Regions from separate parts of the Agarivorans sp. MS3-6 genome, predicted to be linked through region 1. Evidence: predicted binding sites of a transcription regulator. Region 1 holds the regulator's gene; each other region holds the start of a gene.
What was found. Region 1 encodes LexA, which represses DNA repair genes until DNA is damaged. Its sites were predicted from a motif close to TACTGTATNNNNATACAGTA; they were not measured.
Positions count from the first base shown of each region.

Region 1 (10,618 bases):
AGCCGTCTAAACCAAAAGACACAAACATCAAAAAGTTTAGTAATACCGCATTGGCTGCCACAATATTGTCACCAAGGCGCGAGCCCTGAAAAGTGATAAAAGCAAAGCAAGCCTGTAAAGCCAGTGAACGAACAAATATGTCTCTATTGAGTCTAAACAAGCCACCTAATTGCAAACGGTTAAACCCGCTAAAACACTCAGCCCAATCAGGTAAACCCTCAAAGCGACGCAAAAATTGCTGCCGACACAGATACAAGCCAACGGCTAAGCCAAGATAATCAGAGATGACCGTGGCTAAGGCCGCGCCAAACACGTTCATGTCAAAACCAACCACTAACAGTACATCTAAGGCAATATTCAGGCTGTTGGTTAGCATTACCAATAGCATCGGCGCGCGTGCGTTTTGCATGCCCAGCAACCACCCCAGTAATACCATATTAAGCAGGGCTGCTGGCGCCCCCCAAATCCGCGTAGCGAAGTATTCTCTGGCGTAAAATTGTACCTGATCACTGCCACCAGCTAAGCGCATCCCTAAATCTAAAATGGGAGTTTGTAACAACAACAGCATTAAACCTAAGCTAAGCGCGATAAGCCCTGAGTTAATCCCTAGATGAATAAGCTGACGTCGATCGTTCGCACCCGACGCTTGAGCCGCAAGCCCAGTGGTAGACATACGCAAAAAGCCACATAGCCAAAACACCAGCGTGATCATAATCGAACCCAGCGCCACCCCAGCCAAATAGTATGAGTGGTCTAAATGACCGATCACCGCGGTATCCACTAAGCCCAGTAATGGAATCGTAATATTCGACAAAATCATCGGAATAGCGATAGCGGCAATAGCCGAAAAACGAGAAGAATGCATATAGGCTTAAACGAGGGGCAATAAGCAGAGTTTAAGAGCTGGCGATAACAGCGGCAACCGTTAAATGGTTAGACGCTGATAAAGAATACATCGATGACGATAAAGCGAGAAAAATAACACTAGCCGAACAGCAGTGTTCGGCTAGTGACGGGTGGGTATCACAGCATTGCAAACAACCAATGGTCGGCCAACAAGGCCACAAACAACAACATCAAGTAAACGATCGAATAACCAAATAGTCGCATTGCATCTCGCTGGTTGTCCCCTTTGTATAAACGCCACGCCAAATAAATAAAGCGCAAGTTAAGCACACAACTGGCAGCCAAATAGAGTAAGCCGCTCATGCCGACTAAAAACGGCAACCAACACACGGCAAACAACAAAAAGCTATACAGCAGGGTTAAGATTTTAGTAAATGGAATGCCGTGAGTGACCGGCAACATCGGAATATTCACTTTGGCGTAGTCATCACGACGGGCGATAGCCAACGCCCAAAAATGCGGAGGCGTCCACGTAAAAATTAGCATCACCAATAACAATGGCTCGGCCGACACGCTGTTGTTTACCGCTGTCCAACCTAATAAGGGCGGCATGGCGCCAGCTAAACCGCCAATCACAATGTTTTGCGGTGTGGCGCGCTTTAACCACAAGGTATAAACCACGGCATACCCCACCAAACTGGCCGCGGTTAGCCACGCTGTTAAGGGATTAACCCACCAATAAAGCATGGCAAAACCGACTATTGATAATAGCGAGGCCCAGCTAAGTGCTTGCCAACTGGCAATGGCGCCGGTGGGTAATGGTCGCTTATGGGTTCGCGCCATTGCCGCGTCGGCTTCACTATCAATGTAGTGATTAAACGCCGCAGCCCCGCCCGCCATTAAGCCAATACCCAGATTACCTATCAGCAATGCCTGCCAAGGAGGAAGCCCAGAGGTAGCTAAACAAGCCCCTACCACAGAGGTAAGCACTATCAGTGCCACCACTTTAGGTTTGGTAAGCTTATACAGTGCTCGCCAATTGATCCCTTTGTTTAACTGCCTAGGCTGGGTTAGCGCGTTCGATTTCGCCATAATGCCTCTCCTTCTGCAATACACGCTTACTACTCAGTGTAGCGCTTTGATAATGCGCAACCACTAAACTAATCAGACACAGCAGCAACATCGCCGCCATTAAATTATGTGCCACCGCTACCGCCAGCGGCACCTGCCAAAGCACGTTAGCCACACCTAAACCAACCTGCATCAGTAATACAAAAATTAAGCGCGAGGCTCGCCCGCGAGTAATGTCACTGTGACGCTGCTGAATAAGGCTCAAGGCCAGCACTAACAAGTAAAAAGCCGTTACGCCGGCCCAAATTCTATGGGTGACATGCACGGTGATTCGTTGTTGGTGACTCAATACCCCAAACTCGTAGTTATCACCGCTTCGTTCAGGTAAAGGGTGAAAAGCATCCACTTGATAACTGGCGGTCCAGTCTTCATGACATAGCGGTAAGCCTTGGCACGATATGGCTGAATAATTGGCCGATGTCCAACCACCTAACGCAATTTGCACCACCAATATCGCCAAACCTAACCATAGCAAGCGTCCAGAACGAACATTTCTTGCCAACGGTCGCTGACTTATCAGCAACCAAGTAAACAATAGCGCAAGCATCGAAAAGCCTCCCAGCAAATGCCCCATTACAACAATGGGCATTAAGCCAAGCGTAACGGTAAGCATTCCCAGCAGGGCTTGAAAAACAATCAGCACTACCGACGCCACCGCAATAAATCGGTGTTGTTTGCGCCACAAGGCAACGCCCGCTAAGCCCACCACCAGCAAACCTAAACTACCGGCGAAATAACGATGAATCATCTCGTTCCACGCTTTGTGCGCTTCTAGTGGTCGCTCGGGGAAGGCGTTTTCGGCATGCTCAATATGCTCCGCCGTTTGCGGAACCGCCAATCGGCCATAACAACCTGGCCAATCGGGGCAACCTAATCCAGCATCGGTTAAGCGGGTAAATGCGCCTAAACCAATCACCACCACCGCGAGTAAAATTGCGGCAATCAATCCTTTTTGCATAACTCTCCCTCTAACTACTGAAAACGAGAATTTTTAATTAAGCGTTTTAGGTCGGTAATCAAGCCTTTAACCTGCTCGTCACCCAAACTAGGTTGATAGCTCAAAATCACCCAACCGGTGGGGTCTACCACTAACCACTGTTGATCATAACCCGCCAAAGCCTGATTACGTTGGGTAAGACGTAACTGAGCAACCCCTTCATCAATGGTCGCTAATTGCTCAACACTTAGCTGAACATCATTGAGAAGCGCCATCCGTTGCGTTTTTTGCTTAGCAATACCTAAGGCTAACCAGGCATTATCTAACTTGCTCCACTGCTCAACACACTGCTCTTCACACTGTTGATGTACCACTTGAGCAATTGACCATTTTCCGGGGGTGTAGTTTTCTAACTGCAAGGGGGGCTCTAACCATTGCCCATGGCTTAATACACCACGCTCAAACCAGCCCATATTTAATACCAACCAAGCCAGTAGCAATGGCACTAAAAACACCGAAGCCACGAGTAACATGGTTTTTTGATGACTCTTCATGACGTTTCCTTGTCTCGGTTATGCCAGTAAAAATAGCCCGTTAAGCCTGCAGCGACTAAAGCCATAAGCAACCATTGCACTGCATAGCCTAGGTGTTTTGCAGGCGATATAGAGACCAACTGCTTAGGCGAGTGGTCTATTTGGCTATCTAATACAAAGGGTAATAAGTCTATTTGCCAATATTTGGCTACCGCCTCAATATTGAGCTGCTGAACCCTTAGGCCTTGCGGTAAATCTTCTAACCAATACTGCTGATCTAGCACCAAGGGCAAACTTACTTGGCGTAAGCGATATTGCTCAGGCAATGCTTGAGCCACATCGGTTAGCGGTAATTGGCTTCTATCGTAAGACGCTTTATACCAAGCTAAACGCACCAATACATTGCCCTGCGGCGTATGCCCAACCACATACGCGTCGTAACCTACTTGGCCATCTTGTACTTGGTTATCTAACCAGAGTGAGTAATTTGAACGCTGCATGTCTGAAACATGCACCAACTGAAAGGGCACGGGGCCTTGCTCTAGGGCTTGCGGCAAACTGGTTTGCACTAACGATTGCTGCTGATATTGGTCTAACAACTGCTGTTTTTGCTCGCTCCGTTGCCATTGCCATAATGAAAGCTTGACCATCAAGACTATCAGCGCAAACATAAGCAACACAAACAGCAGCATGCGGTAAGACGCTGTTTTTTTATTAGCCTGTAGAGAGAACTTTGTTATGGTCATAAAACTTCTAATCACCGCACTCATTCTGTTTGTGGTTATTAATATGGTGTTTGCACTACGGGTAATGCTAAAAGGCGGCGATAAACCCATGAGCCATTATTTAGGCCGCCGCCTTATATTAAGTGTTATCGCTATCGCCATTGTATTGCTGGCGCTAGCCACGGGCTTAATTCAGCCCAACCCCCGTCCTTATTAGTGTTTACCCAAAGCGCTTTACAGCACGTACACAAAGATAAATAGTGTTAACCACACTACGTCTACAAAGTGCCAGTACCAACTCGACGCCATAAACGCAAAGTGACTCTTACCGGTAAAATGGCCCTTTAATACGCGCAAGAACATTACCGTTAACATGATTGCGCCTAAGGTCACGTGCAAACCATGAAAGCCAGTCAGCAAGAAGAAAGTATTGCCATAAATGCCCGAGTCGAGTCGTAGGTTCATTTCTTGATAGGCATGAACATATTCTTCAACTTGAAAAAACAAAAAGGCAAAACCCAATACCAAGGTAATGGCTAACCACAGCTTTAGCGGGCCGCGTTTATCTTTTTCTAAACTCACGTGAGCAAAGTGCAAAGTGATAGAAGAAATCACCAGAATCACCGTATTCAACAAAGGCAAGCCGTACCAGCCCATGGCTTCGGTGGTGGTGCCACCTGGGGTTTGAATTAGTGGCCATATGGCTTCAAATTCCGGCCACAATACCGCGCCGGTCATTTCGTTATTACCGGCCCCACCTAACCATGGCACCGCAATCATTCGGGCGTAGAACAAGGCCCCAAAAAAGGCGCCAAAAAACATCACTTCAGAAAAAATAAACCAGCTCATGCCTTGGCGAAACGAACGATCCATTTGCGCGCTGTACAAGCCGTCCATGCTTTCTTGAATAACATTGCCAAACCAACCAAACATCATGGTGATGATCACCACAAAGCCACAGGACAATATCCATACTCCATAGCTTTGTTCACTGTTCATCTGCTGTACGGTAAATCCTGCCCCCATTGCGATTAAAAATAGGCCTACTGCGCCAACAATCGGCCAAACACTTTGGGCAGGAACATAATACTTATCATAAGGCTGCGTCATTGCTCACCTCTCCCTCTGCACTCGCTTGTGCGGTTTTCGATTCATTTAGCTCAACGCCCTCTACGGCAAATAAGGTGTAAGCTAAGGTTAATGTGTTTATATCTTTGGGTAACTCCGGGTCAACGTAGAAAAATAACGGCATGTCTTGTTGCTGACCAGGCGCCAGCGTTTGTTGTTCAAAACAAAAACAACTGACTTTTTTAAGATGATTAGCGGCCAAGCCGGGGCTAACCGACGGCACCGCCTGCACAGTTGAGCGCTTAGCCGTTTGATTAGTAGCACTAAAGTCCACTTGCAGCGTTTCACCGGGATGCACTTTGACCCGATTAACTTTAGGGCCAAATTTCCAATTTAACCCCTGTGGTACGTAGCTGATAAATTCTACGGTCACGGTGCGCAGTTCATCGGTGCTCATGCTCACTTCGCTAGCTTGCTTAGCCGTTTTGCCATTTATACCAGTAACTTTACAAAATACGTCGTACAAAGGTACTAAGGCATAGCCAAAGCCGAACATGGCAACCACTACAATCAGTAGTCGCACCACTAAGCGGCGATGGCCTTGCATGTTACTTAATCTCCGGTGGAGTGGTGAAGCTATGGTAAGGCGCGGGTGAGGGTAAGTTATCCCACTCTAGCCCTTCTGCACCTTCCCAAGGTTTGGCTGGCGCAGGCTCACCACTACGAATACATTTAATCACCATGTATAAGAAAATAAACTGTGATAAACCAAAGGCAAAGCCACCAATACTGACAATCGCATTCACATCAGCAAACTGCAGTGCGTAGTCAGGTATTCGCCGTGGCATGCCCCCTAGACCTAAAAAGTGCATTGGGAAGAACAACACGTTTACCGACACCAGCGAGCACCAAAAATGCAAACGGCCTAAACCTTCGTCGTACATTTTACCGGTCCATTTAGGTAGCCAGTAATAGGCCGCGGCCATAATCGAGAATATGGCACCAGTAACCAGAACATAGTGGAAGTGCGCCACCACGAAATAGGTATCGTGGTATTGGAAGTCAACCGGGGTAATGGCCAGCATCAACCCCGAGAAACCACCAATGGTAAACAACACGATAAAGGCGATAGCAAACAACATGGGGGTTTCAAAAGAAATTGAGCCTTTCCACATTGTGGCAACCCAGTTAAAGACTTTTACCCCTGTAGGCACCGAGATCAACATGGTGGCGTACATGAAGAACAGCTCGGCTTGCACCGGCATCCCCGTGGTAAACATGTGGTGAGCCCATACCACAAAACTTAAACCGGCAATGGATGCGGTGGCGTAAACCATCGACGAATAACCAAACAACTTCTTACGCGAGAAGGCAGGAACAATCGCCGAGATAATACCAAACGACGGCAAAATCATAATGTACACTTCAGGGTGACCAAAGAACCAAAAGATGTGTTGGAACAACACCGGATCTCCGCCACCAGCAGCATCGAAAAAGGAAGTACCAAAGTACTTATCGGTCAATACCATGGTGACCGCCCCTGCCAATACAGGCATCACCGCAATCAACAAAAATGCGGTAATAAACCATGTCCATACAAACAGCGGCAACTTCATGTAAGTCATACCCGGAGCGCGCAAGTTCATAATGGTAACAATCACGTTGATCGCCCCCATAATCGAGCTAATCCCCATAATATGAACCGAAAATACAAACAGAGCAGTACTATCAGGGCTGTAGGTAGTAGACAACGGCGCGTAGAAGGTCCAACCAAAGTTAGGGCCACCACCTTCCATAAATAATGACGCTAACAACATGGTAAAGGCGAACGGTAAGATCCAAAAGCTCCAGTTGTTCATCCGGGGTAATGCCATATCTGGCGCACCAATCATCATAGGTATCAGCCAGTTCGCTAAACCTGTAAATGCTGGCATTACTGCACCAAACACCATAATTAAACCGTGCATGGTAGTCATTTGGTTGAAGAAGTTTGGTTCAACTAATTGTAACCCCGGCTGAAATAGCTCAGCCCGAATCACCATCGCCATCGCGCCGCCAGTAATAAACATGGCAAAGGCGAACCAAAGATACATCGAGCCAATATCTTTGTGGTTAGTGGTTAATACCCAGCGCATTAAGCCGCGAGGGGCGTGATGATGGTCGTCATGCTCTGCATGAACGTCACTAATCGTGCTCATTATTACTCTCCCTACTGCGCTGCATTCTGCACGGCCACAACATCCTTGGCCTGCACTAGATCACCCGTATCATTACCCCAAGCATTTCGCTCATAGGTAATCACCGCCGCCAACTCTTTTAAGCCCAGTTGTTTACCAAAGGCCTGCATCGCGGTACCCGGCACACCATTTACCACCACATCAATGTGTTTGCTCACGTCGCCCACGGCGATTGGGCTAGCTTTTAGCCCAGGGAATACTCCCGGCAAACCTTCACCATTAACCTGATGACAAGCAGCACAGCTTTTCTCATAAACTTTTTCGCCCAGAGACATCAACTCGTCTTGCTCCATGGTCATCGCCACTAATGCAAGCTCTTGTGCCTGTTTGGCTTGATAAGCGGCTTCTTCTTCAGCCAGCCACGCATCGTATTCTGCTTGCGGTTTGGCTATCACTACAATGGGCATGAAGCCGTGGTCTTTACCACATAGCTCTGCACATTGGCCGCGGTAGATGCCCGGTTTATCGATAATCGTCCACGCTTCGTTAATAAAGCCTGGATTGGCATCTTTTTTAACCGCAAAGTCTGGCACCCACCAAGAGTGAATAACATCTTCAGAGGTCATTAAGAAGCGAACCTTCTTACCCACAGGCAACACTAAGGGCCGATCAACCTCGAGTAGATAATTAGCGCGTTTGCTCAGCTTGCCGTTCACTTCGTCCCAATCAGATGCCAGTACACTGTAATACTCTAACTCTTGGTCAAAGTACTTGTAGTGCCACTTCCATTGCGAGCCGGTAACTTGAATCGTTAGGTCTGCATCGGAGGGATCTTCCATGGCGAGTAAGGTTTTAGTCGCAGGGATCGCCATACCAATCAAAATAACGAAAGGGATGACCGTCCAAATAATCTCGACTTTGGTACTTTCATGAAACTGAGCCGGAACGGCCCCTTTAGATTTTCTATGATGAAAAATGGCCCAAAACATTGCGCCAAACACCAGAGCACCAATTGCACAACAAATATAAAAAATTGTCATGTGCAAGCCATAGACTTGCTCGCTTATTGAGGTGACACCTGGACGTAAATTGAATGACATTTCTTCCGCGTATGCTTGCGACGTAAAGAATGTCAGCAGTAATAGCTGTATCCATCGGCCCACAGCGCTCTCCTTTGCTAGTAGCCAACGACAACAACTTCCCAAATCAGGAAGTGGCTGCGAATAAAGGGATAACTCCCACCCCGAACCAACAGGTTGCAACCGCTAAACACAACCTACTGCTTATAAATTAACCTTTAAGTTATGGAATTGTAAATAAAATGTTTATTTTTTTATTGCGAGAGATAAAAGATGTGATGATAACGACAAAAGCCCAAATCAAATTGATTTGGGCTTTAAAATGCGGGAACTATTGTAAAACTTAAGCTTACATCCAATCGGCAGTGCGAATAATGCCGACAGCTAAGCCTTCAATTTCAATGCTCTGATACTCTAAATCTACCTCAATGGTACTGAGCTCTTGGTTTTCAGGATGCAAATAAACCATTTTGCCATCGCGCTCAAAACGTTTTACCGTGACATCATCTTCCAAGCGGGCTACCACCACTTGACCATTGTGAACATCGCTGGTTTTATGCACCGCCAATAGGTCGCCGTCCATAATACCAATGTCTTTCATGCTCATCCCTTGCACACGTAGCAAGTAATCTGCGTGCGGCTTAAATAAATTAGCATCAACCGCATAGTGAGACTCTACATGCTCTTGCGCCAAAATAGGCTCGCCAGCGGCAACCTGCCCAATCAGCGGTAAACCCGCTTCTTCAGGTTGTTGATTAGCAGCCGGTGTAGACAAATAGGCATCGGCAATGCGGATCCCGCGAGAGGCGCCAGGGATCATTTCAATTGCGCCTTTTTTCGCTAAGGCTCGTAGGTGTTCTTCGGCAGCATTGGCCGAGCGAAAACCCAGCTCTTTAGCTATCTCGGCACGAGTAGGCGGCATACCTGTATCTGATATATGTCGTTGAATAAGTTCAAACACTTCGGTCTGACGGGGCGTTAAGGGCTTCATAGTCTACCTGTAAGTTTATACAGCACACTGTTAGTATATACAGCATTAGCGATGAAGCAAGGTTTTATCTAGGATCAAGCTATAGTGTGTAGGTTTCAGTTTCATTGAAATGCTTTCCGCTACGTTGAAACTACACCCGATATTTCGTGACACCCGTGACAAATAAGTAGAGGTTGGGGTAATAGACGGATACGAACAGCCGAGCTAACTCATTTTTGGACAAATGCGTGTTACGTTATTAGCTCAAATATCGGTGGTTCGGATTAGATTCAGTACGGTTAGATCGGAGTTAACGCCCGGTTTTGGGGCGGACTTGGAGCTGCGAAGCAGCGGAAAGGCCGTCCCAGCCCCAACGGGGCGATAACAACCGCTTGTTAGGTGATTCATTTATGACAGCCGTAGAAAACTCTTATACTCAATCACGATATCGTACTTAACTCCCGCTTGCTTTAACCGACCTACGATATGATTCGCGACCTCATTTGGCCGCTCGTGCGCATATTGGACATCAACAACTAAGATATATTTCCCATCTCTCTTAAGTTCGACAAGCATGACGGCCTCCCCCTCATACTCACCACTCCAAGATCTCAACAACTCGTTACGAGGGCTGTTAGCCCAGCGGTTATAACTTCGTATCCAAGGCTTTTTATCCTGAACCAAGCCATTATCACTGCAAAAATTTTCAATGGCGCTATCAGTAATACCGTTGCTATCAGCTAATTCAATCACTGCAAAATTACCACATGCAGTCAACGGAAGGATAACGAAAAATAAAGCCACTCGAAGCATCATACTTTTCATCTGACATCACCTAGACATAATGATCCCCGGTGAAAGTGCCGACCTCCTGCGTTTATCGTGGGGTAGTCAAACTAGAGCCACACTGTTAGATGCAAAGTCTTAACAGAACAGGAGATCGACATGTCTACATCTAGCACGTTTTTTATTGGACCAGATGTTCACAAAGAAACCAAAGATGCCGCTTATTGTGTTGATAATTCGAGAGATGAGCCTGTGTTCCAAGGCACAATTCCCACCAATATTCGTTCTATCAACAAACTTATCAAAAAATACAAAGACTTGGCTAGTCATCTTTGTGTGGTTTATGACGTTGGGCTTTTTACATTG
Region 1 covers NZ_CM134202.1:2,009,553-2,020,170, forward strand. The annotation lists gene dinF (MATE family efflux transporter DinF) at 1-865, opposite strand, end outside; gene cyoE (heme o synthase) at 1,024-1,938, opposite strand; gene ACVFI8_RS09095 (COX15/CtaA family protein) at 1,907-2,935, opposite strand; gene ACVFI8_RS09100 (hypothetical protein) at 2,950-3,468, opposite strand; gene ACVFI8_RS09105 (SURF1 family protein) at 3,465-4,193, opposite strand; gene ACVFI8_RS09110 (DUF2909 domain-containing protein) at 4,186-4,389, shown strand; gene ACVFI8_RS09115 (cytochrome c oxidase subunit 3) at 4,407-5,282, opposite strand; gene ACVFI8_RS09120 (cytochrome c oxidase assembly protein) at 5,266-5,847, opposite strand; gene ctaD (cytochrome c oxidase subunit I) at 5,849-7,438, opposite strand; gene coxB (cytochrome c oxidase subunit II) at 7,450-8,517, opposite strand; gene lexA (transcriptional repressor LexA) at 8,846-9,487, opposite strand; gene ACVFI8_RS09140 (hypothetical protein) at 9,875-10,291, opposite strand; gene ACVFI8_RS09145 (hypothetical protein) at 10,412-10,618, shown strand, end outside.

Region 2 (10,618 bases), 1.7 Mb from region 1:
CAACGCCATCGAGGAAGCCAACCAATACTTTCACACCGTTGATGGTTTGTATTTGATCTAACACATCATTACTGGCTGCACTGGCAAGCTTGGCTTTAAGTTGAGCAACGTCTTTTTCAAGCATCTTATTCCGGTCGACTAACTGCATCACTTTTTCGCCGATACTGAACTGGTCGCCTTTCACTAAATTGGCGGCCTTTTCCATTTCTTCGGCAATACGGTGTATGAGGTCGATAGCGAATTGTCCAGTTACTGCTTCAATACGGCGAACCCCTGCTGCGATACCCGCTTCGCTGGTAATCTTGAAAAATCCGATATCACCGGTATGGTTTACATGAGTACCACCACATAGTTCGGTAGAAAAATCGCCCATACTCACAACACGCACGTCATCATCATACTTCTCACCAAACAAAGCCATCGCACCGGCTTGTTTAGCTTCATCCAAGTTCATTACCTTGGTAATCACTGGTAAATTACGACGGATCTGCTGGTTAACAAGATGTTCAACTTGACGGATAGAATTCATCGATATGGCTTCAAAGTGCGAGAAATCGAAACGTAAACGTTGCGCCTCTACCAACGAACCTTTCTGGGTAACATGCTCACCCAAGGTTTGACGTAATGCTGCGTGCAATATATGCGTCACAGAGTGGTTTAGCGCGGTATTCCAACGACGACGTGAATCAACTTTAGCAGTAACCACTTTATTCAAGCATAAGTCACCACCCTGCACATACCCCTTATGCACAAAGGCTTTGCCTACTTTGATGGTATCTTCAACCACAAAGCTGCCACCCTCGTACATTAACTCGCCGGCATCACCTGCCTGGCCGCCCGATTCGGCATAAAACGGCGTTTTATCCAACACAATGATGGCTTGATCTCCACCAGCAAGTGACTGCTGAGATTCGCCATCTTTATAGATATCGACAATTTGAACTTCTGCATCTAAGTGCTGGTAACCTAAAAATTCGGTTTCGCTATCGATGATCAAATTATCGTTGTAATCAGTACCAAAATTGCTGGCCTTTTTGGCTCGCTGTCGCTGAGCGTGCATAGCTGCTTCAAACTCAGCTTCATCAACACTCAGTTCGCGTTCGCGAGCGATGTCTGCGGTTAAATCGGCAGGGAAACCGTAGGTATCGTATAACTTAAATACTAAATCGCCAGGAATTACTGAGCCTTTTAGTTCGTTTAACGCTTCATCAAGAATCAGTAAGCCACGGTCTAAAGTTTTAGCGAATTGCTCTTCTTCTAGCTTCAAAACTCGCTCAATAACGGGTTGTTGCGTTTTCAACTCTGGGTAAGCTTCGCCCATCTCTTGAATAAGAGCGGGGAATAACTTGTAGAAGAACCCTTCAGTTGCTCCAAGCTTATTACCATGGCGAACAGCACGACGAATAATACGACGTAATACATAACCACGGCCTTCATTAGCCGGCATGACGCCATCGGCTATCAAGAAACCACAAGAACGGATGTGATCAGCAATAACCCGCAAAGACTTGTTTTCTAGGTCGCTAGTACCAATGATTTTGGCAGCCGCAGCGATCAGATTTTGAAAGATATCGATTTCGTAGTTTGAATGAACACCTTGCAAAATAGCCGCAATACGCTCAAGACCCATGCCAGTATCTACCGAAGGATTTGGCAGAGCTTCCATGGTACCGTCAGCTTGGCGATTAAACTGCATGAATACCACGTTCCAAATTTCAATGAAACGGTCGCCGTCTTCTTCTGGAGACCCTGGAGGACCGCCCCAAATATGCTCACCATGATCATAGAATATTTCGGTACACGGACCACACGGCCCGGTGTCACCCATTTGCCAAAAGTTATCTGACTCAAACTTTTTCTCAGGCGACTTGTCACCGATCCGAATGATGCGGTCTTCTGGTACACCAATTTTGTTGGCCCACAGTGCAAACGCTTCGTCGTCAGTTTCATAGATGGTGACTAACAGCTTATCTTTAGGAAGCTTAACCACCTCGGTCAAAAACTCCCACGCATAGCTAATCGCCTCTTCTTTGAAATAATCTCCAAAGCTAAAGTTACCCAACATTTCAAAGAAAGTATGGTGGCGAGCGGTATAGCCTACATTTTCTAAATCGTTGTGTTTACCACCGGCACGAACACAGCGTTGTGACGTAGTGGCCCTGGTGTAATTGCGCTTATCAATGCCAAGAAATACATCTTTGAATTGATTCATACCCGCATTGGTAAATAGTAACGTGGGATCGTCGTGGGGAACTAACGAACTACTAGCAACGATTTGGTGATTTTTGCTGTTAAAGAAGCTTAAAAATGCATCTCTTACTTCAGCTGAAGTCATCTTCATGAAACTCTTTCCTGGGGGTTTGTAGCAACTCGACTTAGCGGTAAAATGAGGATTACTCGTCGACAAGCGCTTAAAAAGGTGAAACTCTAATTAATCGCGATAATATAGCACGCAGATCCATGCAGGCAAAGTGTTCAACAGTTATTGATGTTTGAGCTCGCTATACAGAATATTGATCAAATCAAATTCAAAACCGCGGCGATAAAGGTAGGCAGTACATTTTTGTTGCAAACTGCGTTCACTAGGAAGACCTTGCTTGTATTTACGCTCAAAGCTTAAGCAGAGGGCTTGATACCAGTCCCAGTCGGGAAGCGCTAACACTTCACTGGCTATGTCTTTTTTAATCCCCTTAGCCATTAAGTATTGTTGCAGATAATTACGTCCATAGCCTCTTTCCAAGCGGGAACGGACTAACTGCATGGCGTAATTTCTATCATCAAGCCACGCATTTTGCAGAGCGTATTCAAGCGCATCTGCAATTTCGCTCTCAGGGTAGCCTTTTTGCTGTAGCTTTAGTAACAGCTGCTGTTGGCTATATGAGCGTCGGGATAAAAGGTCAATTACACTATTAAGCGCACTGCGATTGGTCATAACAAAAAGGAGCCTCTCGGCTCCCCTCTCTAATTACGCTTCAGTATTCACTGGTGCGTCTTCAGTGGTGGCTGCATCTATCGTTTCTTCTACCACTTCAGGCGTCAGCAAATTCTTACGTATAGTCATTTCAATTTCTTGAGCCATTTCTGGGTGCTCCTTTAAGTAAGTAGAAGCATTAGCCTTACCTTGACCAATTTTTTTACCTTTATAGGAGAACCAAGCGCCGGCTTTATCAACCAGTTTTTCTCTTACACCAAGGTCAACCAGCTCACCATAACGGTTAAAACCTTCACCGTACATGATTTGGAATTCAGCCTGTTTGAATGGCGCAGCAATCTTGTTTTTAACCACTTTAACGCGTGTTTCATTACCCACTACTTCATCACCGCTCTTCACGGCGCCAATGCGGCGAATATCCAAGCGAACTGACGCGTAAAATTTCAATGCATTACCACCAGAGGTGGTTTCTGGGTTACCAAACATAACCCCGATCTTCATACGAATTTGGTTAATGAAGATACACATACAGTTAGTTTGCTTTAAGGTACCGGTAAGCTTACGTAGTGCTTGTGACATTAAACGCGCTTGCAAACCTACGTGACTATCGCCCATGTCGCCTTCAATTTCGGCTTTAGGAGTCAGTGCTGCTACCGAGTCAATAACGATCATATCTACGGCACCAGAGCGAGCTAACATATCGGTAATTTCTAAGGCTTGCTCCCCAGTATCAGGCTGTGACACCAAAAGGTTGTCAACATCAACACCCAATTTTTTGGCGTAAATAGGGTCTAAGGCGTGCTCAGCATCAACAAAGGCACAAACTTTACCTACTTTTTGTGCTTGAGCGATGGCTTCTAAAGTTAAGGTGGTTTTACCTGAACTTTCTGGGCCATAGATCTCTACAACTCGCCCCATAGGCAAGCCGCCAGCGCCTAAGGCAATATCAATCGACAAAGAACCAGTAGAAATCGTTTCAATATCCATGGTACGGTTATCGCCGAGCTTCATGATTGAGCCTTTACCAAATTGTTTTTCAATTTGGCCTAGGGCCGCAGCTAATGCCTTTTGTTTGTTCTGATCCATATCGCCCTCGTAGGTGCTTTTAACTATCTTAATGACCAGTAGTATACTGGGTATTCATACAGTATCAAGTTTATTCCAAAAAATTAATAAAAGAGTTTTGCCTATTCGGCTGCCAGCTTTTATCCTTGCTGCTTCGTTTAACCATTACTAAACAATTCGATAAGCCTAATGACTGAAACTAATCTAGAAAAGCACACTCCTATGATGCGCCAATACTTAACGTTAAAGGCCCAGCATCCTGAGATTCTATTGTTCTATAGAATGGGTGATTTTTACGAACTGTTTTACGATGACGCCAAACGCGCCTCAGAGTTAATGGACATATCGTTGACCAAGCGTGGTCAATCGGCGGGTACGCCTATCCCTATGGCAGGTATTCCATATCACGCAGCTGAGAACTATTTATCTCGCTTGGTCCAATTAGGCGAATCTGTTGCCATTTGCGAACAAATAGGTGACCCCGCAACCAGTAAAGGGCCGGTTGAACGTAAGGTTGTGCGAATCATCACCCCTGGTACCGTCAGCGACGAGGCTTTATTAGAAGAAAAACAAGACAATCTGCTGGTGAGCGTGATCAACCAACAGCAACAAATTGGTTTAGCCTACTTAGATATAGCCAGTGGTCGCTTTGTCATTAACCAATTTATTGGTGAGCAACAGCTACAAGCCGAGCTGCAACGTCTAAATCCTGCAGAATTGCTATACCCAGATGATTTTGAGTTCTTCCCTGCCCTGCAAAGCTACAAAGGTTTACGTCGTCGAGGCGAATGGGAATATGATTTAGCCAGCGCCCAAAAAGCCTTGAATCAGCAGTTTGGTACCCGTCATTTAGATGGTTTTGGCGTAAGTGAGTACCCATTGGCCCTCGCCGCTGCCGGTTGTTTGATGCAATACGTACAAGATACTCAACGTACCGCGCTGCCCCACATTAATGCCATTATCGTCGAGAGCCAAAACCAGTTCATTCAACTTGATGCCGCCAGCCGTAAAAACCTCGAGCTCACGCGCAATCTAGCGGGAGGCTTTGAAAACACCCTTAGCTCAATTCTCGACCATAGCTCAACGTCTATGGGAAGCCGCTTACTGAACCGCTGGTTACACCAACCTTTAAGTAACCAACAACAAGTGATTGACCGCCAAGATTGTATTGCAGAAATATTGGCCGCAGATTTGTATACGCCAATCCAAAGCATTCTCAAATCCATTGGTGATATAGAACGCATACTGGCTCGCTTAGCACTACGCTCTGCCCGCCCCCGTGATTTAGCACGCTTACGTAACGCATTTAGTCTTCTGCCAGACCTGCAAAGCGACTTAGCTCATTGCAGCGCGCTCGGTTCAATCGCTAAAAGTATTGGCGAGTTTCCTGAAACACTAAGCCTATTAGAACGGGCAATTATCGATAACCCTCCGGTTTTAATACGTGATGGTGGCGTGATTGCAGAGGGTTACAATCAGGAGCTTGATGAGTGGCGCAACTTAAGTGACGGAGCCACCCAATTCTTGAAAGGCATCGAGCAACGCGAGCGGGAACAAACGGGCATTGCTAATCTAAAGATTGGCTACAACAAAGTGCATGGCTTTTATATTGAAGTTAGCCGACTACATTCAGAGCAAGTGCCAGAGCACTATATTCGCAGGCAAACGCTGAAAAATATGGAACGCTATATTATCGCTGAGCTAAAAGAGCACGAAGAAAAAGTACTCTCTAGCCAAGGTAAAGCGCTAGCACTTGAAAAACAACTATATGACCAACTGCTCGATTTATTATTACCCAGCTTGAGTCAAATGCAGCGCAGCGCACAGGCCATTGCACAACTAGACGTGCTGTGTTGTTTAGCTGAACGTGCCGAAACCTTAAATTACGTGCGACCAAGCTTTACTGACCAAGCCGGTATTAATATTGAAGGTGGTCGTCACCCCGTTGTTGAACACGTCAACGACACGCCTTTTATCGCTAACCCCGTTAAATTGAACCAGCAGCGCCAACTGTTGATAGTAACCGGTCCGAACATGGGCGGTAAGTCAACGTATATGCGCCAAACGGCCCTGATTTGCTTAATGGCCTATATGGGAAGTTTTGTGCCTGCAGAAGCCGTTGAGCTGGGCCCTATCGACAAAATATTTACCCGAATTGGTGCCTCAGACGATTTAGCCAGTGGCCGCTCAACCTTCATGGTAGAGATGACTGAAACCGCCAATATTTTACACAATGCGACGCCACATAGCCTCGTTCTGATGGATGAAATAGGTCGTGGAACCAGCACCTATGACGGAATGTCGCTCGCTTGGGCGGTAGCCAAAGCGCTCAACAAGCTTGAATCTCAAACCTTGTTTGCTACTCACTATTTTGAGTTGACCCAACTACCAGAACTGCTACAAGGAGTGGCAAATGTGCACTTAGATGCTGTTGAGCATCAAGACACTATTGCCTTTATGCATCAAGTACAAGATGGGGCGGCCAGTAAAAGTTATGGCCTACAAGTTGCTGCACTGGCTGGCATACCAAAATCGGTAATTACTCAAGCTAAAAGTAAGCTAAAACAACTCGAAGCCAATGCTCCCACTCCCGCTAAAGGGATTGACGCAGACGGCGACCTAAGCGCTCAATTAGCGATGGACTTAATGCAAGAGACTGAACACCCGGTGCTGACACAACTTAAACACTTGGATCCCAATGACTTGTCACCTAAAGCAGCATTAGATTTATTATTTAATTTAAAGCTCCAAGCTAATAGCTGATAGCTGATAGCTGATAGCTGATAGCTGATTTTAGATAATAAAAAAGGAAGCCTAGGCTTCCTTTTTTGCTTGTTTAACTATTACACTTTAAATAAAGCGTCGATAGATAGGTCTTGTAAAGACAATATGTCTCGAAGGCGACGCAACGCTTCGACTTGGATTTGTCTTACTCGCTCACGGGTAAGTCCAATTTCACGGCCTACATCTTCTAAGGTTGAAGCCTCATATCCTAATAAGCCAAAACGACGAGCCAACACTTCACGCTGCTTACTATTTAGCTCTCCCAACCACTCAACAATGCTATTTTTCATATCATCGTCTTGAGTTCTATGCTCGGGTCCATGCTCGTTTTCATCAGAAATAATGTCTAATAGCGCCTTGTCATTATCCCCACCTATAGGCGTATCCACAGAACTAATCCGTTCGTTTAAACGCAGCATTTTAGTCACGTCTTCAACTGGGCGGTCTAATGTTTCTGCAATTTCTTCTGCGGTAGGTTCATGATCCAAGCGGTGAGCTAATTCACGCGCAGTACGGAGGTAAACATTCAATTCTTTAACCACATGGATAGGCAAACGAATAGTACGAGTTTGATTCATAATCGCTCGTTCAATAGTTTGGCGGATCCACCAAGTGGCATAAGTAGAGAAACGAAAGCCTCGCTCTGGGTCAAACTTTTCAACTGCTCGAATTAAACCAAGGTTCCCTTCCTCGATTAAATCTAACAGTGCTAAGCCTCGATTGTTGTAACGTCTTGCAATTTTAACCACTAAGCGTAGATTGCTTTCAATCATTCTTTTGCGAGCAGCATCATCCCCTCTAAGGGCGCGGCGAGCATAAAGCACTTCTTCGTCTGCGGTGAGCAAGGGCGAAAAACCAATCTCGCCAAGATATAGTTGGGTGGCATCCAAGCTCTTTGATACATCGGCTTGCATGATATCGTCTTTACTAGCGCTTTTATCAACTTTAGCTTTAGTTGCGCTGTTCGTTGAAACACTTTTTAGTTTTACAGCAGTTTTTACTTGGGTCATAGCATAACCTCCCTGAACAAGACCTGATTGCTATTATTATTGTGTGCAATCTAGGCTAGAGTGCCGGTAGATACTTACTTGGATCTACTGACTTTCCTTTGAAACGGATTTCAAAATGTAATCGCGTGTCGGTTGTTCCTGTATCGCCCATATCGGCGATATGTTGTCCTACTGCTACTTGCTGTTTTTCTTTTACACGTAATCGACTGTTGTGGGCATAAGCACTCAAGTAGTCGTCATTGTGTTTTATTATTATAAGTTTCCCGTAACCTCTTAAGGCACTCCCCGCATATACCACTCTACCAGGAGCTGACGCGATAATCTTTTGACCATGACTACCGCGAATATCTATGCCTTTATTACCATTAGCTTGATTTGAAAAGCCTTTGATAACCTTACCTTTAGTTGGCCAAACCCAGCCTTTTACTGGGCCAGTGTGTTGCTTGGCAACAACCTTAGGTGAGGTTTCAGCGTATGCCTTTGTTGACGTTGATTCAAGTTTTTTTGACGATTTCTTAACATCTTTAACTTGCACCTTCGCAGTTTTATGCTTGTTTGTAACATTCTGACCGGACTTAACTCCAGTCGTCTTCAATTTAATAGTTTGACCAACAAAGATTGTGTAGGGCGCTGAGATATTATTTCTTTTTGCCAGATCTTCGGGGTCAAGCCCTGCACGCCAAGCAATCGAATATAAAGTCTCACCTTTTTTAACTTTATAACTGGCAGAACTGATAACCCCACGGTTTTTTTGGTTATAGGTACCTGCGTCAGTAACCGGGGCGGGGCCCCCCTCTCGACTACATCCATGTAGTAAGCTAAGCATTAATAAAAACGTTATATAACGCAGGTATATCATCTAGTTAGCGTAATAGTAAATAAGCTACCACTGCTAGCACGATGACTAACCACCCTAGGATTTCAACGTATTTGCGCAACTGCGCTTCCATTTTAGCACCGCCCCACTTCATTAAACCTGCCACAAGGTAAAAACGTAGACCTCGGCCAACCAAAGAAATAAGCACAAATGGAATAAAAGCCATATTGAGTATTCCAGCGGTTAGGGTAAAAACTTTATAGGGAATAGGTGTGAAGCTAGCGACAAAAACAACCAATACTCCCCAACGTTCAAACCATTCAAAGGCTACTTCCATTTTGTGCTGATAACCAAACGAATTAATCAGTGGCTCTACCACGGGTTCATAAAAAAACTGGCCTAAAGCGTATCCAAGCATTGCGCCCAATACTGAGAAAATAGTGGCTAACATAGCAAAGTGCCAAGCTTTGTTAGGACGGGATAAGGCCATTGGCGCTAACATCACATCTACCGGTATCGGCCAAAAGATAGACTCAATGAAACTCATCCCAGAGAGGTAACGTACGGCATGGCGATGCTCTGACCAGGTCATCACTTTGTCGTATAAGGCACTAAAAATTTTCACGCTAATTCACCATTAATTAAAGGAACAAAACGCACTGGCTCTAAATGTTGTTGAGTAAAACCCTGTGCTTGTTTTTCGATAAGAATAAGAGCTTGTTGCTGTTGTTGCTCGCCAACGGGGATGATCATTCTCCCGCCAACACTTAACTGCTCGATTAAGGCGGAAGGAACAGCGCTGGCAGCGGCCGTAACCAAAATCGCATCAAACGGCCCCTTACTTGCCCAGCCTTGCCACCCATCACCGTGCTTGGTAGCAACATTATGTAAATCCAGTAACTTCAAACGCCTTTTTGCTTGAAACTGCAGGGTTTTAATCCGCTCAACTGAATACACCTGATCCACCAAGGAAGCTAACACCGCCGTTTGGTAGCCAGACCCGGTACCAATTTCCAACACTTTTTTAGGTTGCGTTTGCAGCAGAAGCTCGGTCATTTTGGCAACGATGTAGGGCTGAGAAAGCGTCTGCCCCTGCCCAATAGGCAAAGCCGTATTATCCCAAGCTTGATGAGCCAGTGCTTCGTCGATGAAATACTGCCGCGGTAGTTTTGCAATCGCATTCAATACCGCAGAATTTTGAATCCCGTGCTGACGTAATTGACTTACCAATTTCAAACTATTAGGGCTTTCGCCAATTTGCATTACTCTGCCTCCCAATCCTTGACCCAAGAGTCTAGTTTGCCAATAAAGCTGTGAGCTGTCATATCAATTGTTAAAGGAGTGATGGATACGTACCCTTTAGCAACAGCTGCAAAGTCAGTTCCTTCCCCGGCATCTTGCATCTCGCCAGGTGGTCCCAACCAATAAATGTCATGTCCCCGCGGGTCCTTTTGCTTGACCATAACTTCAGCGCGATGACGGCTACCAAGCCGTGTCACTTTAAAACCTTTAATCTCGGCCAAGGGTAAATCGGGTACGTTCACATTAAGTATTTGATTACTCGGTAGCGCGTGCTCCCTAAGTTGCTCTAATAACTTCAAGGTAACACTCGCGGCGCTATCATAATGCTTACCCTCGTGACCCACTAGGGAAACAGCAATAGCTGGCAGGCCTAAGTTACGCCCCTCCATAGCGGCAGCAACAGTACCCGAATAAAGCACATCATCCCCTAAATTGGCGCCGGCATTAATCCCGGCGACAACAATCTCTGGCAATTCATCAACCAGTTCGTTAATCGCAAGGTGCACACAATCAGTTGGCGTACCTTTCACCGAAATAGTTTGCTCATCCAAATAGACGATACGAAGCGGGTTTTCTAGGGTCAATGAACTGCTAGCACCGCTACAGTTTCGATCGGGCGCCACCGTTAGTACTGGCGCTAAGGTTTTTAATGCGGCAGCCAAGCAAATGATGCCAGGCGCATGCACGCCATCATCATTACTCACTAAT
Region 2 covers NZ_CM134202.1:3,715,508-3,726,125, reverse strand. The annotation lists gene alaS (alanine--tRNA ligase) at 1-2,341, opposite strand, end outside; gene ACVFI8_RS17195 (regulatory protein RecX) at 2,483-2,932, opposite strand; gene recA (recombinase RecA) at 2,966-4,018, opposite strand; gene mutS (DNA mismatch repair protein MutS) at 4,187-6,760, shown strand; gene rpoS (RNA polymerase sigma factor RpoS) at 6,841-7,791, opposite strand; gene ACVFI8_RS17175 (peptidoglycan DD-metalloendopeptidase family protein) at 7,847-8,650, opposite strand; gene ACVFI8_RS17170 (YqaA family protein) at 8,655-9,233, opposite strand; gene ACVFI8_RS17165 (protein-L-isoaspartate(D-aspartate) O-methyltransferase) at 9,230-9,871, opposite strand; gene surE (5'/3'-nucleotidase SurE) at 9,871-10,618, opposite strand, start outside; gene truD (tRNA pseudouridine(13) synthase TruD) at 10,607-10,618, opposite strand, start outside.
Region 2: recA (recombinase RecA) is a predicted target of LexA. The motif match lies at 4,063-4,082, and genes of this name have one in related genera.

Region 3 (10,618 bases), 1.1 Mb from region 1:
GTGCCATTATGCCTTGCTGTGTCATTTGTGAAAGCGTTAATCTACTTGCTCGAGTTAAGGCCTAGCAAGATAGGTTCAAGCTTAAGTAGCGGCGCTTTACTCAATCGGTATAACCAAGCTCCAAGTTAATGCGCCATAGTGCCAGATGACTTACTTAGAAAACCAAAAAAAGCATTTATAGACAGGGATAGTCATCAGTGAATTTTAGCATCTTAAATATCCAGTCCACCTTTGTGGAAAACACACTTAACTGGCTTACAGTTAGGCATCTAGGGAATTTAGCAAACGCCACGCTAATCGCGATGTTGTTGTCTTCTTGTGGCGGTGGTGGAGGCGATGCAGAGACCGTGGTGGTTAGCCAAATCCCATATATAGAAAAAGCTTACTTTAGAGATAGAGACGCCACCATTGACCAGCTATCTGGCGCTATTCATATGAGCATTCGCAATGCTCAAGGGGAAGCGTTTACTGAAAATTTGGATGTCAGCGTATATTGGTTAGACCAACAAGCGCGGCCGGTGGGTGATCCGATACTCCAATTGGTATTAAACCATCCCTATAATGTGGCGCTGCCAAATAATACTTCGGTGCCGGAAGGTGTTAACAAATTATTATTACTTATCAACAATGAAGACCCGCAACTGGCTAAGCAAGCTGTTGTAAAGTTTGATGATTTTAAAGGTAATGCAGAAGTTTCAGGTTCTGGCGGGAATGAAAAGGAAGCTTGGTACTATGGAGTAGAGCGACCCAAAATACTTGCTTATAAATCGGCAGCTGCAGGGGGAACCTGCCAATATGATAATGGGCTGGTTGCTGTTTCAGATATGAACAATCGCAGGGACACAAATTGGGAAAGTGGGGTCTACTCGCCGGGACCTAATCAGGTGAATGAAGCGGCCTATCCGCCATACCAGTTCTTATGTGGTGAATCGCCAATCAATGAATATAAAGCAATATCTGACGAAATAGGCGTGTGGACATATTCAACACTGAATGACGCGATGTTTTACGGAACCTTTGTATATGACACTTTCCTTAAGCATTTGGGCGAGCCTCCGCTAGAAGACAAGATTCGTTTAAGAGTGCACTACGGTTACGAATTTATTGTAGATGCATTTTGGGACGGTACCTACGCCAGTTTTAGTGATGGCTATCCTAGTCAGTACTCTACCGCGTCACTCGACGTCATTGCCCATGAAGTGGCTCATGGCGTGTTGAGCCGAGTGTCTGCCTTAACACTATTTCCTAACCAATTGAGTGTTGATGGGAGAACTCTACACGAGGCCTTTTCTGACATATCAGGGGTGTTAATTAAGCATGAATTTCAATATGACGAAGCGGAACATCTTTGGATTCATGGTGCTGAATCTCATGGGGCAACCCGACGTTTAGATTCTATCATCACTGAATCTGCCGCAGTGGCTAGCTATTTTGACTACAGCGAGGCTGGTGACAACTATTACCTTCGTATTGGATTAATCACTTATCCGTTTTATTTGCTATCGAATCAATGGGGAGTGGCGTCTGCATATCAGGTGTTTTTACATGCAGCGAAGACTTGCTGGCAAGCCGATTCTACATTACCCGATGCCGCCAAATGTATTATTGAGTCAGCCGGAGAGCTAGGCCTGCCAACTCAAGACGTGGTTACGGCGTTTAAGGCAGTGAAAATAAAGTTATTTGAAGAAGGGGTGTTAAGTCACTTTACGCATAGTACCCATGGGCTTCAGAGCGAGTTCACGGATAATAGCCAAAGTACTAGCGTAGTGTCTCAATGGCAGTGGGAATTTGGTGATGGTTCAGTGTCTGGCGAACCTAATCCTGTTCACCAATTCGCTACTGCTGGAGATTACACGGTGATATTGAAGGTGCTTGATCAATCAGGTGACCAAGATACGTTCCAACGCATTGTCACTGTGACAAATGAATAAATGACCCTATTGCGTACTTCTTACGGTGTACTTGTTTAACAAAACAAAACTAAAAGGCAGTAGGACGATGAGCCAATGAAAGCATTTTTAATCAAACTCGCGTTGGGTAAAAGCCAATATTCAACGTGGTTTTTATTCGTTTTCTCTCTTATTGCTCCTTGCGCTGTTTTTGGCGATTGGCCTTGGTTAGACAACGTTGCGTGGGTGATGCTTATCATTCTTGGTGTATTTATTTTTATTACTGGGCTTGTGGGTAAAGAAGAGGCTAAACAGAGCAAAACTTGGCCAGTAGCCATTGCCACCCTAGAGCGTTGTTATCTCAAACATCATACCTCTAACAAATCTGTTCGCTACTATGCGCCGGCTATTCAATGCCGTTTCTCAGTGGGGGGGAACGTGTATACAGGGACCGAATATGATTTTAGCGCTGATTACACTACGCGCGCCATAGCGCAGGCTAAGCTTGATGAAATATCATCCTTAAAGCAGTTAATGATTCGCTATAAGCCTAGTGACCCGTTTACCAATGTCTATAAACCGGGCATGCATGCAGTCCATTTCATCAGACAGCTGATAGGGTTTACAGCGGTATTAATATCTAGCCTGAGTATGTTAGGCATTATTCGTTATTGATCAGTTGGTTAAAGATTGCTTGGATAGTGGTTGATAGAAGCTGTACTTATAAAGACTAGCGGAAAAACGTGTATAAAAGTGCTTTTATACGTCTAACTCAGCGGCTTAGATATAAAAAAACGGTAACTCAATGAGTTACCGTTTTTTTGGTGTTGGTGGAGCTGGCGGGTTTCGAACCCGCGTCCAAAACCATTCTAACCAATGGCGCTACATGCTTAGTTTGTCTTTAATCTCGTTAGCAAGCTGCGAACAAACACGCCACTTACTAACATACCAGAATTCTATTTCGCGGTTCAGCTCTCTAGTCAAAGCATCCCTCGCTATCTTGTTTGGGTTTGAACTTCTATGATTCCCCGTCTTACAAGCGGAAGCTAGGGTAGAAGTGCTCTAGCGGGTTATTAAGCTGCTAGTGCGTAGTTTTCGTCGTTTGCGACTATTTTTTTGCGGCTTTTTACGTGGCAAACCGCCCCACGACATGCTCCACAAGCCTTCCTGATCCTGTCGAATCCAATTCAGCCCCGGAATTACTCAGCTATTCTAACACAAGCGCTATGCAAACAGATAGACACTAAAATTTGAATGCTGTTTATTTGTCCAGTTTAGGCCGCTAGTTACCTAAAGCTGTGTTTCATTACTCTGTCTTTAGTACGCTGCCATTCGCGGTCTTTTTCATCTTCGCGTTTGTCTTGATCTTTTTTACCTTTGGCTAAGCCTACTTCTAGTTTAGCCCAAGAGCCTTTCCAGTATAGGGCGGTAGCCACAATGGTGTAACCTTGACGTTCTACAGCGCCGATCAACTTATCTAGCTCGCGCCGATTAAGCAGCAGTTTACGAATACGTGTTGGGTCGGCCACTACATGGGTAGATGCCGATAACAGTGGTTGAATGTTTAAACCTGAAATGAAAGCTTCACCATCGCGTACGTAAACGTAACTCTCCGCGATGTTAACCTTTCCGGTTCGCATGGATTTAACTTCCCAGCCTTGTAGTTCCATACCCGCTTCAAATTTGTCTTCGATACGGTAATCATGGCGCGCCTTTTTATTTAGCGCGATGGTATTAGAACCTACTTTTGATTTTGATTTTTTCTTGCTCATGGCGGCTATTATACGCATGCAGCGTGGCTTTAAAACTGATATTGTGCGGATTAGCCAAGCTAATGCTAAAATGTTGCCAGATTTGAAGAAAGAGTGGGTTATGCCGCAAGTAAACCGTAGTGCTTTGGTGATGTTTAGTGCCAAACAAATGTACCAGTTAGTCAATGATGTTGATGCGTACCCACAGTTTTTACCGGGGTGCGTGAGCAGTGAAATACTCGAAGAGAGTCCGTCGAGTATGTTGGCGCAAGTGGGCGTAGCCAAGGCTGGGATAAAAAATAGTTTCGTCACTGAAAACACCTTAACCGAAGACCAATCAATTCAGATGAACTTGGTCAATGGGCCATTTAAGTCTTTAACGGGTGTCTGGCATTTCATCGCGTTAGACGAGCAAGCCTGTAAGGTGATGCTAGATTTGAACTTTGAATTCAGTAATAAGTTGATTGCAGCCGCTTTTGGTCGGGTTTTTCAGGAGTTAGCGGGTAATATGGTGCAAGCGTTCGTAGATAGAGCAAAACAGGTGTATTAGTGGTGAGTGAGCAAATAAATATTGAAGTTGTGTATGGCTTGCCTGAGCGCCAAGTACTGTTGGCTTGCAAGGTAGAGCAGGGTTGTGATGTATTAACCGCTATTAAGCTTTCGGGTATTGTGGACCATTTTTCAGAAATAGACCCTGAATCTGCATCGGTAGGCATATTTAGTCGAGCGGCTAAATTAAGCCAAATGTTGCACGATGGTGACCGAATAGAAATTTATCGGCCACTAATTGCTGATCCTAAAGAGCTAAGAAAAATTCGTGCCGAGCGGGCTAAAGCTGCCGGTAGGGCCGATAAAACCACCGGTGGTAGGCCTAAGGCAAAAACTACCGACAGTTAACAAACAAAAAAGCCAGATAATGATTATCTGGCTTTTTGCTATTAGTGAGAACTATCCGGCATCTAATGGCACCATAAAGTCTTCGCTAACTTCATAGTCACCCTCAATTAAGGCTAAGTGGTCGTTTACAAATTGAACCACTAAGTTACGCTTTTCTAGCGGGCCATTACCGTTTTGGTAACTATATAAGTAATACCAGCGCTCTTGTTCAAAAGCATCAATTAACATTGGCGTACCCAGCACAAATCGCACTTGCTCTTTACTCATGTTGATTCGAAGCTGTTCTACCTTTGCATCATCGATGTAATTGCCTTGGGGAATATCAATCTTGTATACCATCCAGTCAAAGGCTGAACAGGCACTTAGACTTAAACTGGCTAGTAGGATAAAAATCTTTGCTGTAAAACGCATGGTTAATCGAAGCTCCTTGTTAAGGAAGGCATCATAACTAAGCCCCGCCAGAAAAAGAAGCATCGATCGCGAAGAAATTAGTCGCTGATTAATAATTCTTGCGCGTTTGCGAGGGCTGAAGGGGTAATTTCGTCCCCGGCAAGTAAACGCGCTAATTCTTCTAAGCGTTGTTTTGCTGACAATGTTTGCATATTAGTGATGGTTTCATTTTTCTTTTGCTGCTTGCTCACTAACATTTGTTGGTGTCCATGTCCGGCAACTTGCGGAAGGTGAGTGACACATAGTACCTGACATTGCTTACCCAACTGGCGAAGCATGCTGCCTACTACAGCAGCTGTTGGGCCACTAATACCGACATCAACTTCATCAAAAATGAGGGTAGGGGTTAAAATGCTGGCCGAGCAGATAACCTGAATGGCTAAGCCAATACGGGATAGCTCACCGCCTGAGGCGACTTTTTCGATGGCCTGCATCGGCTGACCTGGGTTGGTTCTTACTAGTAGTTCAACGCGGTTAATACCATTAGCATTGATAAACTGCTCGGCATCACTGTGAACTGAAAACTCACATTGTGCTTTGGCCATACTGAGTTTATGTATTTCTTTAGTGATCAATTTACTGAGACTATTAGCAGCACGTTCGCGACTTTTAGATAGTTTATTCGCCTTGCCAAGATAGTGTTGCCATGTTTTTTCAATTTCTTCGGCAAGGTGCTCAAAACGTTCGCTTTGTTGGCTCATGTGATTGAGCTGGGTGTGTAAGTTTTGATGCAGCTCAGGTAATAACTCAGGGGTGGTTTGATGCTTCCTGGCTAGTTCTAGGGCGAGGCTGAGGCGTTGTTCTAACTCGGCAAATAACTCAGGGTCATCGTCTAGCTCTTCACTGTAATGGCTAAGTTGTGATGTGGCCTCTTCAACTTGTATTTGGGCTTCGTGCAGTAGGTTATTGATGGCGTCTAATTTGGGATCTAACTCCAGTAGCTGACTGGTGGTTTTACAGGCCTGAGCCAGCATATCAAGCACATTGACTTGTTCGTCATGGCCCAGCAACAGAGTAAGCTGGTAGCTGGTTTGTTGCAACTCGGTACTATGTGATAAACATTGGTGTTGCCGCTCAATGCTTTGGTATTCGCCTTCTTGAAGGGCAAATTCGTCTAACTCTTTCACTTGGTATTCAAGTAGTTGTCGCTGAGCGGCGAGTTCTTTCTGCTGTTGTTCTGCTAACTCTTGCTCGTTACACAGGCCCTTCCACATTTGGTAGGCTTGTTTTACTTCGCCTATTAACTGCGGATGAGCGGCATATTGGTCGACGATAGAAAGCTGCTGGCTAGGTTTTAGCAGCAGTTGATGTGCATGCTGGCCGTGAATGCTGATCAGGTATTGGCCTAAGCTCTTAAGTTGTGCCAAAGGTACAGCGGTGCCATTAATATAAGCTTTAGAGCGGCCTTCTTTAGTGACTACTCGACGCAAAATGCATTCGTCGTCACTCAGCAGCTCATTTTGTTGTAACCACAATTGGGCTCGCTGATTGGTACTTATATCAAATTGAGCGCTGATTTCAGCTTTGTCGGCATCTTGCCTAACCATTGATGCTTCGGCGCGATTACCTAAACACAAGCCTAGTGCGTCAATCGCAATCGACTTACCGGCACCGGTTTCGCCAGTAATGGTGGTCATACCTTGATGTAAGTCGAGTTCAAGAAATCGAACAATCGCAAAATTTTGTACGCTTAATTGAGTGAGCATTTCCATACCTGTTTATTCATACAGTTGCTGTATAAATATATAGTTCTATTTTTGAGCTTGCAAGCTAAAATTCAAAACTGATTGTTTTTTATCCTATTTTTCGGTTGCTTGTACCTTCACATTTGTGTCATAAAAGTAGTGCATGTTTATCATTCGAGCGATGTATTCAAACCAAGCAACTTGGTTTACTACTTAACCCTATAAATACATGGAAGAATATTATGTTGAATAAACGTTTAACACTGAGTGCTTTAGCGCTTAGCATGGGTGCAATTGTTAGCGCACAAGCCAGTGCAGAAACCTTACGTCTACTCACTTGGGGTGGTTACGCCCCACAAGAAGTGATAGAGCTGTTTGAAAAAGAGACGGGCATCGAAGTGAAGGTGACCAAATCAAACAATGAAGACATGATCTCTAAGTTACGTGCAACAGGCGGCTCTGGTTTTGATTTAGCCCAGCCTAGCCAAGACCGCATTACTGGTGTTCAACAGCAATTCGGCATTTATCAGGCTATTGATCTAACCCGTATTGAACAGCAACAAATGATTACCTCTATGTTGGACGCCACTAAGAAAAACACCGCAGTAGGCGACCAAGTATTTGGCGTCCCTCACGTTTGGGGAACCAGTGGCTTAGTGGTGAACGGTGAAATGGCCAAAGATGTCGCTGATTATACCGACTTATGCCAAGACAAATATAAAGGCAAAGTGTCTTATCGTTTGAAGCGTCCAACTCTGATTGGTTTTGCTTTCGCGTTGGGAGAAGACCCATTTGCTGCTTATTCTGACCCTGCAAAATACCAGCAAATATTGAATCAAGTAGAACAAAAATTGGTCGAATGTAAACCTATCGTTAAAGCTTACTGGTCTGGCGGTGATGAGTTAATGAACTTAATGCGCTCAAATGAGGTGGTTGCGGCCATGGCTTGGGATGCTGGTGGTTGGAAGCTCAACCGTGACCAACAGAATATTCAATTTGTTGCACCTAAATCTGGGGCTCTTGGGTGGATTGACACTTTTGCTATCCCAAGAAAATCAAAGGCGGTTGATGCGGCTTACCAGTGGATCAACTTTGTTATGCGCCCTGAAATAGCGGCAAAAATCACCGAGTCTGCAGGTAATTTCACTGCTTCAAAAGGATCGGATGCTTACGTTAACGAAGTGGCTAAGGCCCAATTTAACGCCAGCTTTTCTAGTGATGATATCGACAACATCAAGTGGTATCCGGCTGTACCTGCGGGCTTAGAAGCCATGGAAGGTAAGGTATTAGATCGCGTTCAAGCGGCAAAATAAGTGTATGGGGCCAACCGGCCCCTTTAAATTTCAAAGTGAGTTTTTATAGTGGCAAATGTTAAATTTGATCTGGAATGTGAAAGTCTCACCAAGCAATTTTCTGACTTCACTGCGGTTGATGGCTTAAATTTTAATGTAGAAGCGGGATCGTTTTTTTCTATTTTAGGGCCATCCGGTTGTGGCAAAACAACGTTGTTGAGAATGCTAGCGGGCTTCGAATCGCCCAGTAAGGGTGAGATTAGAATTCATCAACAACGGGTCAACGAATTAGCGCCTAATAAACGCCCAGTGAATATGGTGTTTCAGCATTTAGCACTCTTTCCCAATATGAACGTGGCCGAGAATATCGCTTACGGCTTAAAGCGTCGGGGGGTTAAGGCTGCTGAACGGCAAATTAAAATCAGTGATGTACTTAGCCGAGTTGGCTTAGACGGAAGCCAAGATAAACAGATTTCACAGCTATCAGGCGGCCAAAAGCAACGAATCGCTATCGCGCGTAGTTTGGTATTAGAGCCAAGCTTGCTATTGCTTGACGAGCCTTTGGGCGCCTTAGACTTAAAGCTTAGAGAAAAAATGAAGGTTGAGCTAAAACACCTGCAACGAGAGTTTGGTACCACCTTTATTTATATTACTCACGACCAATCAGAAGCTTTGGTGATGTCTGATAAAGTCGCAGTGATGAATAATGGCCGTTTTGAACAGGTTGCCAGCCCACAGCAGCTCTACTTTCAACCCGATACCGCCTTTGTGGCCAAATTTGTGGGACAAACTAATCAGTTATCAGCGGTGGTATGTGAACAGCGCCAAGCGAAGGCTTTATTAAAAACCGCGCGTGGACGCCACTTGATCGTGGAAACTAAAGTACCGCAAATTGCCAAAACTACGGTCAACATTTTTGTTCGACCTGAAGTTATCGGTATTGCTAAGGCAGGGCAAGATATTCAAGCTGATAACCAGTTTGATGTTGTTGTTGAAGAGTGTTTATTTGATGGCGCGAGTTCTACTTTAATGGTTCGAGATACCCATCATAATGAGGTCTATCAAGTTGCCCCAGGCGCAAATTTGGCGCTGCATAACATCAGCGTGGGCAGTTTACTGCGCATCTATTGGAATGCCGAGCAAGCAATGTGCATTGTAAAAGGAGCGAGCAGTGAAAGCTAAAGGCCTAGGTTTTTACTTGTTATTGCTGCCATTTTTATTGTGGTTTGTATTGCTGATTGTGTTGCCACACATGCAAATGCTTGAGTTATCTTTGATTAAACGAGATTACGCAGCAGGCGATAGCGTGGGTGGCTACCAATATCAACAGTTTTTTGGTGAACCACTGTACTGGCGCACTCTAATGCGTACCGTGTGGATGTCCTTATTAGCTACCTTCATCACTTTGTTAGTGAGTTTTCCAGTGGCATTTTTCATTGCCAAAGTGGCTAAGGGCAAATCAAAACGCTTGTTATTACTGACTTGTTTATTGCCATTTTGGGTCAGTGAGTTAGTGCGTACTTACGGCTGGATGATTCTGCTGCGAGAGTCTGGAGTGATAAGCAAAGGGCTTATGGCCTTGGGGTTAACCGAGCAACCTATCGAGTTTCTGTATAACGATGTAAGTATGTTAATCGGTTTGGTTTATACCTCGATGTTATTTATGGTGGTGCCGCTGGTGAGTACCTTAGAAGGTCTAGATAAAAGCTTGATTGAGGCCGGTTATGACCTAGGCGGAAACGGTTGGGATGTTACTCGTTCCATTATTGTTCCTTACGCGATGCCTGGCATAGTGTCTGGTTGTATTATGGTGTTTATGCTGTGTTTAGGTAATTACCTCACCCCAAGGTTATTAGGTGGGAAAGACAGCCTGTGGTTTACCGAGCAAATTTTCACCCAGTTTATCACCCGCTTTAATTGGGAGTTAGGGGCCGCTTTTGGTGTGATCTTGTTACTGGTATCCTCGTTTGTTGTGGCCCTAGGCTTGAAGCTTAGTGGTCAGTCGTTTAGCCGAACATTGGGTCGATAGGGGGATTTATGTTACATCAACTACGCGGTCCGGCTAAATCGCTTTACCAATTTTACATGGTCGGTTTTTTAGTTTTTTTGGCCTTACCTTTAACCATTGTGGCAATCTTTGCTTTCAATGATAGTTTGTATCCAGCCCTGCCTTGGCAAGGTTTTACCTTAGATTGGTTTATCGGCCAAACCGAACCTAAATTAGGGATTTTATATGATGACGGCTTGCTTTCTAGTATTGGGGTGAGCGCTTCAATTGCTTGCTTGGTAACCCTCGTGTCTATTGTGTTGGCTACTGCAAATGCCTGGTTGTTTGTTCGCTTCGATTTTCCTGGGAAAAACTGGCTATACATTGGCTTATTGCTACCGCTGGTCATTCCTGGCGTTATCCTTGGGGTTGCCATTTTGGTGGCCAGTAGTAGTTTGGCAAATAGTATTGAGAATACCTTTGCTTGGGAATGGGAATGGTTACGACCCGGTTTTAGCCTAGTGGTGATTGGCCAAGTGGCGTTTATCACTACTATTTCAACTTTAGTTATATTAGCTCGTTTACGTAAATTTGACTTTAGTTTAGAAGAAGCCGCGTTAAATTTGGGAGCAAGTTCTTGGGTTGCTTTTATTACCGTAGTGTTGCC
Region 3 covers NZ_CM134202.1:916,814-927,431, reverse strand. The annotation lists gene ACVFI8_RS04355 (PKD domain-containing protein) at 198-1,931, shown strand; gene ACVFI8_RS04350 (DUF3592 domain-containing protein) at 2,007-2,564, shown strand; RNA gene ssrA (transfer-messenger RNA) at 2,718-3,084, opposite strand; gene smpB (SsrA-binding protein SmpB) at 3,176-3,661, opposite strand; gene ACVFI8_RS04335 (SRPBCC family protein) at 3,762-4,190, shown strand; gene ACVFI8_RS04330 (RnfH family protein) at 4,190-4,537, shown strand; gene ACVFI8_RS04325 (outer membrane protein assembly factor BamE) at 4,589-4,948, opposite strand; gene recN (DNA repair protein RecN) at 5,026-6,693, opposite strand; gene ACVFI8_RS04315 (extracellular solute-binding protein) at 6,915-7,985, shown strand; gene ACVFI8_RS04310 (ABC transporter ATP-binding protein) at 8,034-9,146, shown strand; gene ACVFI8_RS04305 (ABC transporter permease) at 9,136-9,993, shown strand; gene ACVFI8_RS04300 (ABC transporter permease) at 10,002-10,618, shown strand, end outside.
Region 3: recN (DNA repair protein RecN) is a predicted target of LexA. The motif match lies at 6,700-6,719, and genes of this name have one in related genera.